DNA from 4 places in the Streptomyces sp. NPDC005262 genome. Region 4 is predicted to be linked to each of the others. Evidence: riboswitches for the same ligand, from Rfam matches in the RefSeq annotation. Region 4 holds a riboswitch; each other region holds the start of a gene.

Region 1 (2,185 bases), on a different contig from region 4:
GGCCTTGGCCTTCTTGCCGCCCGCTGAGCCGGAGAACTCCTCGTTGTACGCCTGCTCCCAGCCGTCGACGACCTTGACGCCGTTGCTCTTCAGCTTCTTCCAGTAATCCTGGTAGCCGTTCTCGCCGTAGGTGGCGACGGTGCCCAGCAGGAAGCCGAGCCCGGGCGACGAGGTCGCGGCGTTCTCCGTGACGAGGAGGTTCCTGTACGCGGGCTTCGCCAGGTCGTCGAAGGTGGTCGGCGGCGCGAGCTTCCTGTCGGCGAAGTACTTCTTGTCGTAGTTGATGCAGATGTCGCCGGTGTCGACCGGCGTGACGCGGTGCCTGTTCGCATCCAGTTGGGTGTCGGCCGCGACCCGGTCGCTGCCCTTCGCTTCGTACGGCGTGAACAGACCGTTGTCGAGGGCGCGGGAGAGCAGCGTGTTGTCGACGCCGAAGAACACATCGCCGCGCGGGGAGCCCTTCGTCAGGATCTCCTGGTTGAGTGCGGTACCGGCGTCACCGCTCTTGAGCACCTTGACGGTGTAGCCGGTCTCCTCGGTGAACGCCTTCAGTACGTCCTTGGAGGCGTTGAAGGAGTCGTGGCTGACCAGGGTCACGGTCTTGGACCCGGAGCCCTTTGTGCCGCCGGACCCGGCGGCCGAGCCGTCGGAACTGCCGCAGCCGGCGAGTGCCGTGACGCCGAGCGCGGCCGTGACGGCCGTCGCCGCAAGCTGCTTGGTGCGGCGCGTGGTACTGGTGGTGCTCATTGTTGATTCCTCCTGGGTTGGACCAGGAAGAGACGCGGCCCTGCCCGCCGGGAGGCGGGCAGGGCGCAACAGCATGAGTTGATGACCGAACTTCCTACCCGGAATGACCCGGGCGAGGTTCAGAGGGTCTGCGGCCAGCCTGTCGTCGGTGCCGCACTCTCAGCGCTGTGGCGCTCCCCTGTCGGAATATGAAATTGATTTCGGCCCAGATTACACGGGCCGTTTTCAGCGCTCGGATGCCGCCAGCTGCCCGCACGCCCCGTCGATCTCCTGACCGCGGGTGTCCCGCACGGTCACGGGCACCCCGTGGGCGGCGATCGCCTCGACGAAGGCCTTCTCGTCCTCGGGCCGCGAAGCCGTCCACTTCGAGCCGGGCGTCGGGTTCAACGGAATCAGGTTGACATGCACGCGCTTGCCCTTGAGGAGCCGGCCGAGCAGGTCACCACGCCAGGCATGGTCGTTGATGTCCCGGATCAGCGCGTACTCGATGGAGATCCGGCGGCCGGACTTCTCCGCGTACTCCCATGCCGCGTCGAGCACCTCGCGGACCTTCCAGCGCGTGTTCACCGGAACCAGCGTGTCCCGCAGCTCGTCGTCCGGCGCATGCAGCGACACCGCGAGCCGGCACTTGAAGCCCTCGTCCGCGAAGCGCAGCATGGCCGGCACCAGGCCCACGGTGGAGACGGTGATCCCGCGCTGCGACAGGCCGAGACCGTCCGGCTCGGGGTCGGTCAGCCGGCGGATCGCGCCGACCACCCGCTTGTAGTTCGCCAGGGGCTCGCCCATGCCCATGAAGACGATGTTGGAGAGCCGGGCCGGCCCGCCCGGCACCTCTCCGTCGCGCAGCGCCCGCATGCCGTCCACGATCTGGTGGACGATCTCGGCGGTCGACAGATTGCGGTCCAGACCGGCCTGCCCCGTCGCGCAGAACGGGCAGTTCATCCCGCATCCGGCCTGCGACGAGATACACATCGTCACCCGCTCCGGGTACCGCATGAGGACGGACTCGACCAGCGTCCCGTCATGCAGCTTCCACAGCGTCTTACGGGTGGTGTCGTCGTCACAGCTGATGTGCCGGACCACGGACATCAGGTCGGGGAACATCGCCTCGGCGAGCTTGTCCCGCGATCCGGCCGGGATGTTGGTCCACTCCGCCGGGTCGTGCGCGTACCGCGCGAAGTAGTGCTGCGACAGCTGCTGCGCGCGGAAAGGCTTCTCGCCGATCGCGGCGACGGCTTCCTTGCGCTCGGCGGGCGTGAGGTCGGCGAGGTGCCGCGGCGGCTTCTTGGCTCCGCGGGGCGCGACGAAAGTGAGTTCTCCGGGCTTAGGCATGGTCCGTCCAGTGTTGCAGACACGCCGTGGTCGCAGAGCCCTTCGCCAGGTCAGGAAGGGTGCGGTGTATAGACGACCGGTCGTCGTTGGTCGTCATTAGTCGACG
Region 2 (2,185 bases), on a different contig from region 4:
CCGGTCGGGCAGGCCCAGGTGCTCCTTGGGCGTGACGTAGCAGAGCATCGCCGTCCCCCACCAGGCGATCATCGCGGCGCCGATGCCCGAGGTGATGTGGTCGTACGCCGGGGCCACATCGGTGGTCAGCGGGCCGAGCGTGTAGAACGGCGCCTCCTCGCAGATCTCCTGCTGGAGGTCGATGTTCTCCTTGATCTTGTGCATCGGGACATGGCCCGGACCCTCGATCATCGTCTGGACGCCGAACCGCTTGGCGGTCGTGTTGAGTTCGCCGAGCGTGCGCAGTTCGGCGAACTGCGCCTCGTCGTTGGCGTCGGCGATCGAGCCGGGACGCAGCCCGTCGCCCAGCGAGTACGTGACGTCGTACGTCGCGAGGATCTCGCAGAGCTCCTCGAAGTTCTCGTACAGGAACGACTCCTTGTGGTGCGCCAGGCACCAGGCCGCCATGATCGAGCCGCCGCGGGAGACGATGCCGGTCTTACGGCGGGCTGTGAGCGGGACGTACGGGAGGCGCACGCCGGCATGGACCGTCATGTAGTCGACGCCCTGTTCGGCCTGCTCGATGACGGTGTCCTTATAGATCTCCCAGGTCAGTTCCTCCGCCCTGCCGTCGACCTTTTCGAGGGCCTGGTAGAGCGGAACGGTGCCGATCGGCACCGGTGAGTTACGCAGAACCCACTCACGGGTGGTGTGAATGTTGCGGCCGGTGGAGAGATCCATGACCGTGTCGGCGCCCCATCGCGTCGCCCACGTCATCTTCTCGACCTCCTCCTCGATGGAGGAGGTGACCGCCGAGTTGCCGATGTTGGCGTTGACCTTCACCAGGAACCGCTTACCGATGATCATCGGCTCGATCTCCGGGTGGTTGACGTTGGCCGGCAGGACCGCCCTGCCCGCGGCGATCTCCTCGCGTACGACCTCGGGTTCGACGTTCTCCCGGATCGCCACGTACTCCATCTCCGGGGTGATCTCGCCTCGGCGGGCGTACGCGAGCTGGGTCACCGGCTGTCCGTCGCGGCTGCGGCGCGGCTGCCGTGGGCGACCGGGGAAGACCGCGTCGAGGTTGCGCAGTCCGCCGCGCGGCGAGGTGTGCTTGAGCCCGTCGTCCTCGGGGCGGACCGGGCGGCCCGCGTACTCCTCGGTGTCGCCGCGGGCGACGATCCAGTTCTCACGCAGCGGCGCGAGGCCGCGGCGGACGTCGGTGTCGGTGGTCGGATCGGTGTACGGCCCCGATGTGTCGTACAGCGTCACGGAGTTGCCGTTGGTCAGGTGCACCTGCCGGACCGGCACCCGGAGGTCCGGGCGCGAGCCCTGGACGTATCCCTTGTGCCAGCCGATGGACTTTCCGGCCTCGTCGCTCTGGTTCGAGGCAGGCGTGCGTGCGTCCGATGTGGTCATGAGACCTACTCCCTACGCCGGCATTACCCGGTAACAGGTTCGGCGGTCGGCGCAGCCTGTCCCGTACGGATGTACGGATATCAGCGCCCTCTCAGCCCGGTGCTCCGAGCTCCCGCGTGTACAAAGGTGTCATCACGCTAGCGCCCTTCGAGGCGTACTGAACAGTGGACCCCTGCTCTTCTTGCGATGATCCCCCGGTGACGTCCCCTCGAAATGACTCCGGACCGCAGGACCACCAGCACGGTCACTCGCACAGCCACGGGCCTGCCGCGCCGGTCTCGAAACATCTGCGCAAGGTCATCGCTGCCGTCCTGATCCCGTTCACCACCGCCGTCGTCGTCGGGCTGGTGGTGCTCTGGCCGGGCGGTGCACCCGCGCACGAGCGCACCGGCGTCGGCTTCGACCGGCAGACCCAGCAGGCCACGGTGGTGAAGGTCGACAAGGTCGACTGCAAGGACGTGAACGCCGCGCAGACCCCGGCCACCGGCAACACCACGACACCGTCGGGGAACGCCACTACCGGCCAGGAGCCGGGGTTGTGCGAGAAGGCCACGATCGAGGTGACGACCGGCCACGACAAGGGAAGAACCTTCGTCGAGATCGTCCAGCCCGACGCGCCACGGCAGTTGCACGAGGGACAGGGCGTGATCGTCGCGTACGCCCCCGACGCGCCCCATGACCTTCAGTACTCCGTGACGGACGTGGACCGGAAGGTCCCGATGGCTCTGCTGGCCGGGATCTTCGCTCTCGCAGTGGTCGTGGTGGGCAGGCTGCGCGGGGTGATGGC
Region 3 (2,185 bases), on a different contig from region 4:
GAACAGCAGCACGTTCTGGAAGCGGGCAGTGGTGTCGGCAGCGTGCATCCACAGGACCAGAGGGAAGCCGAGCACGGCGGCGAGGGCGGCGGCCGCCGGGCGGGGAAGGCGCACACCGACGGTCTGCAGAGCCAAGGAACCGCTGTAGTCGTTCATGGCGTTGCTGCAGAGCGCCGCCAGCGCGACGGCGAGCAGCCCGAACGCGCCCAACACCCCACCGCCCAGCAGCTTGTCCACCCCTGCTGCGGTCTGGTCGGTCAGCACGGACGCGCCCAGCAGCCCGAGGGCCTGGACGGCCACGAAGGACACCACGAGGCCGAGCAGCGTGAACCAGAACATGCGCGGGCGCGAGGTGGTGCGTGGCAGATAGCGGCTGAAGTCGCTGGCGTACGGGGCCCAGGACAGGGCCAGACTCAGCGCGATGGTGCTGGTCAGGACGAACGCGCGGGCCTGGTCGGCACCATGCGCGGTGCCGGCGCCGACCGGATGGACACCGTCGAGCAGCCGCCAGGCGATCAGCGCGAACGCGGCGGCGAGCACGAAGGTCATGACGATCTGGAGCCGGTGGATGGCCTCGTAGCCCAGGACGCCGAGGGCGCCCTGGGCCAGCATCATGGCCAGGACGCCGAGCCAGAACGGCCAGCCGCACAGCCGCGCGAGCGCGTCCCCGCCGAACAGTCCGATCAGCGCGTCCCAGGCGACCGAGGACAGCCACTGCAGGATGCCGGGCACCGTGACGGCCCGGCCGAAGGCGAGCCGGGCCAGCGGCAGCTGCCCGGCACCGGTCTGGCTCCCCCAGGTGCCCAGGTAGGCGGTGGGCACCGCGCCGATCACCGTGCCCAGCACGACGGCGGCGAGCGCGGTGGCGAAGTCCAGGCCGAGGGCGATGCCGACGGTGCCGGTGAATACGCCGGTCATGGTCAGATTGGGGGCGAACCACACGGTGAACAGGCGCCCGGGACCGCCGTAGCGGTTGCTCTCGGGGACCGGCTCGATGCCGTGCGTCTCGACGCGGAGGTCGCCGGGCGCCGCGGGCATCCGTCCGTCGAAAACGGTCTGTCGGCCGTCGGCAGGCAGCCCGCCGGAAACATGCGTCAAAGGCATGAAAGACATCCCTCCGCCAGTGCGAACTGGTTCAGGTTCGACGGGTGTGATCTCAGCCCTCGGGTAGGGCACCCCGTGTCCGGTACGACGGTCAGACTAACCCGGTCCCGTCGCCCACCTGCACCGAGGTCTGTGTGGCGGACGACTCGGTGGGAACCCCCGGGGCGTGGACGCGTGGTCCGCGTCACGGCTGCGGCGCGCCGTGCTCACGGTCGCGTCCCCACCTCCGCGTGACCCGTGCGATCCAGATGCCAGCGGTGTTCCACCTCGAAGCGGTGCAGCCCGGTGCGGCGTTCGACGATCACGTCGACGATGGCTCGTTCCGTGTTGGTGCACGTGGCGGTCGCTCCGTCGGGGTCGGTGTAGGAGAGCGACACACAGTCGGCCGGATCCTGGGTGACATCGATCCGCACCCTGCGCCGCGCGGTGCCGCCTGCGACCGACCAGTCGGGCAGCCCGATCCGCGCACGCAGCAGTGGAGCGGTCAGCAACGGGTCGCGCGGCCAGTCGGTGCCACCGATCCGCAGCTGAAGCATGGGCAGCGGTGGCAGCCACCGCATGGTGGGACGGCGGGCGACGGCGGCCACCACTTCCAGTACGTCCCCTCCGCCGAGGCCCGCATGGAGCCACGCCCACCGCTGGGCATTGCCGTGACCGGCGATCCTGGCGACGCCCCCCACGGCGCCCGAGAGGGTGAACCGCCGTTCTCCGACGACGAGTTCACCGTCGAAAATGGCGTCAGGGGCAGGCACGATCTGGGCGGCGGGCAGGAGTTCACGCTGCCAGGACCAGCGCGGAAAGGTGTAGAGAGGCTCTCCGCCCCCGGTGACCGCCAGCCGCCAGGTGATCGCGCCCGCGGTGCCCTCCAGCAGCCGGGGCGTCGCCCGGACCCCCGGCACCTCGAAGTACGCCTCGCCCTGGAGCAGCGGCGAGTCCGGGGCCCCGAACCGCTCGGTGACCGGCGGTCCGTCCGGGGGGAAGACGGATATCCAGCCGTGCGCCCGGGCCGGGCCGTGGTGCTTGGGCGCCACCACTTCGTGATGGATCCACACGCCGGTCCCGGTACGGGGATCGGTCAACG
Region 4 (2,185 bases):
CACCGGGGCGCCGGTGAGGAGTTCGGCACCGCTCTGCGCGTACCAGCGGGCCATCGGGGCGGCGACCTCGGCGGGCAGGACGCCCGCGAGCGGCCGGTCGGCGGCCTCGACGACGGTGACCTCGCAGCCCGCGGCACGGGCTACGGTGGCGAATTCGGCGCCGATCCAGCCCGCGCCGACGACCACGACGGTGTGCTGCTGGTCGAGGACCGGCCGCAGCCGTGCGGCGTCGTCGAGGGTGCGCAGCAGATGGACGCCGGGCACCCCCTCGGAGCCCGGCAGCACCACCGGTTCGGCGCCGGAGGCGATGACCAGGACGTCGTACGGTACGGGGCCCGCCAGGGTGTCCAGTTCGTGCGCGTCGGCCCGTACGCCGGTCACGTCACGGCCCAGTTGCAGCTCGATGTCCAGCTCTTCGAAGTCGATGTCGAGGGCGGAGCCTTCGGCCGTGCCGAGCAGTACCGCCTTGGACAGCGGGGGCCGGTCGTACGGCTGGTGGGGTTCGGCACCGATCAGGACGACCGGGCCGGTGAAGCCCTGTTCCCGCAGCGCCACCGCGGTCTGCGCGCCGGCCATGCCCGCACCGACGATGACGACGCGGCGCTCTGTCCGCCGGCCCGGCTGCTCTGTCTGCTGCTCGCTCACTTGTCCACCTTAAGCATCTGACGAACCATCAGGTTGTGAGTTCCTCGACCACGCTGGTCCCGCTGCCCTCCTGCGACTCCCATTCCCAGTGCTCCTCCAGCCGCACCCGGCCGTCCGCAAGGACGACGACGATGGAGACGCAGTGTCCGGAGGAGGTCGTTCCGTCGTGCTTCAACTGGACGTAGCGGAAGTCGAGTCGATCGCCGGTGCGGGTGCCGACGAGATGGCCCCGGACCACGTCCCCGCCCGCGTAGTCGGCCCAGATCACCCACTTCTCCTCGTGGTACGTGAAGCGAGTCCGGGTGCCGACCTGACCCGGCGCCTGGTCGGCGACCGGCGAGAGGACAAGTCCGTCGAGTGAACGGGCCACGGTGGCTGCTCCCTTACTCGGGCCGGGTGACGGGGTTTAGGGTGGCCACCGTAAGACACTCGCGGGAGCCCGGACGCACCGGGCTGAGAGGGAGGCTGGACGGCCTCCGACCGTACGAACCTGATCCGGGTCATGCCGGCGAAGGGAGGGGCTGGACGCCCATGCGATCCACCGGGAGCACATCCGCAGACGGATCCGGCGTAGCCGGATCCGACGTCCTCGTCATCGGGGGCGGGATCATCGGTCTGGTGACCGCCTGGCGGGCGGCGCAGTGCGGCCTGCGCACCGCGGTCGTCGACCCCGACCCGGGCGGTGGTGCCGCCCGCGTCGCAGCCGGAATGCTCGCCGCCGTCACCGAACTCCACTACGGCGAGCAGATGCTGCTCGGTCTCAATGTCGCCTCCGCGGCGCGGTATCCGGCCTTCGCGGCCGAGCTGGAGACGGCGAGCGGCCAGGACATCGGCTTCCGGGCCTGCGGCACCCTCGCGGTCGCCCTGGATTCCGACGACCGCGCCCATCTGCGGGAACTGCACGCGCTCCAGCACCGTTCGGGGCTGCAGTCGGAGTGGCTCACCGGCCGCGAGTGCCGCCGCCTGGAACCGATGCTGGCGCCAGGTGTACGCGGCGGTCTGCGGGTCGACGGCGACCACCAGGTCGACCCCCGCCGGCTGGCCGCCGCCCTGCTGACCGCCTGCGAACGGGCCGGGGTGGTCTTCCACCGCGACCGGGCGGAACGCCTGTTGGTGGTGCGCGACCGGGCCGCCGGAGCCGTACTGGCAGCCGGCACGGAGCTCGAAGCCGACCAGATCGTGCTCGCCGCGGGCAGCCTCAGCGGGCGGCTCGCGGGCCTGCCGGCCGAGGTGGTGCCGCCCGTCCGGCCGGTCAAGGGACAGGTGCTGCGGCTGACCGTGCCCGCCGCGTACGCGCCGTTCCTCACCCGGACCGTACGGGCCGTGGTCCGCGGCAGCCATGTCTATCTCGTCCCGCGCGCGAACGGCGAGCTGGTCGTCGGCGCCACCAGCGAGGAGATGGGCTGGGACACCACGGTCACGGCGGGCGGGGTGTACGAGCTGCTGCGCGACGCCCATGAGCTGGTGCCCGGCATCACCGAACTGCCGCTCACCGAGACCCGGGCCGGCCTGCGCCCCGCCTCCCCCGACAACGCCCCGC

What was found. Region 4 has a riboswitch for thiamine pyrophosphate ahead of thiO (glycine oxidase ThiO). Riboswitches for the same ligand answer to the same signal wherever they lie in the genome.
Region 1: it holds a riboswitch for thiamine pyrophosphate, as region 4 does, so the genes downstream of both, ACFYP5_RS30055 (thiamine ABC transporter substrate binding subunit) here and thiO (glycine oxidase ThiO) in region 4, are expected to answer to the same signal.
Region 2: it holds a riboswitch for thiamine pyrophosphate, as region 4 does, so the genes downstream of both, thiC (phosphomethylpyrimidine synthase ThiC) here and thiO (glycine oxidase ThiO) in region 4, are expected to answer to the same signal.
Region 3: it holds a riboswitch for thiamine pyrophosphate, as region 4 does, so the genes downstream of both, ACFYP5_RS12830 (purine-cytosine permease family protein) here and thiO (glycine oxidase ThiO) in region 4, are expected to answer to the same signal.

Annotation. Positions count from the first base shown of each region.
Region 1 covers NZ_JBIAKK010000015.1:149,034-151,218, reverse strand. Annotated here, with positions in the region: gene ACFYP5_RS30055 (thiamine ABC transporter substrate binding subunit) at 1-747, opposite strand, end outside; TPP riboswitch at 821-937, opposite strand; gene rlmN (23S rRNA (adenine(2503)-C(2))-methyltransferase RlmN) at 973-2,079, opposite strand.
Region 2 covers NZ_JBIAKK010000005.1:232,867-235,051, reverse strand. Annotated here, with positions in the region: gene thiC (phosphomethylpyrimidine synthase ThiC) at 1-1,398, opposite strand, end outside; TPP riboswitch at 1,391-1,524, opposite strand; gene ACFYP5_RS16285 (YibE/F family protein) at 1,596-2,185, shown strand, end outside.
Region 3 covers NZ_JBIAKK010000003.1:632,000-634,184, reverse strand. Annotated here, with positions in the region: gene ACFYP5_RS12830 (purine-cytosine permease family protein) at 1-1,104, opposite strand, end outside; TPP riboswitch at 1,096-1,190, opposite strand; gene ACFYP5_RS12825 (hypothetical protein) at 1,311-2,185, opposite strand, start outside.
Region 4 covers NZ_JBIAKK010000002.1:375,622-377,806, forward strand. Annotated here, with positions in the region: gene ACFYP5_RS06880 (NAD(P)/FAD-dependent oxidoreductase) at 1-576, opposite strand, end outside; gene ACFYP5_RS06885 (hypothetical protein) at 674-1,015, opposite strand; TPP riboswitch at 1,067-1,179, shown strand; gene thiO (glycine oxidase ThiO) at 1,177-2,185, shown strand, end outside.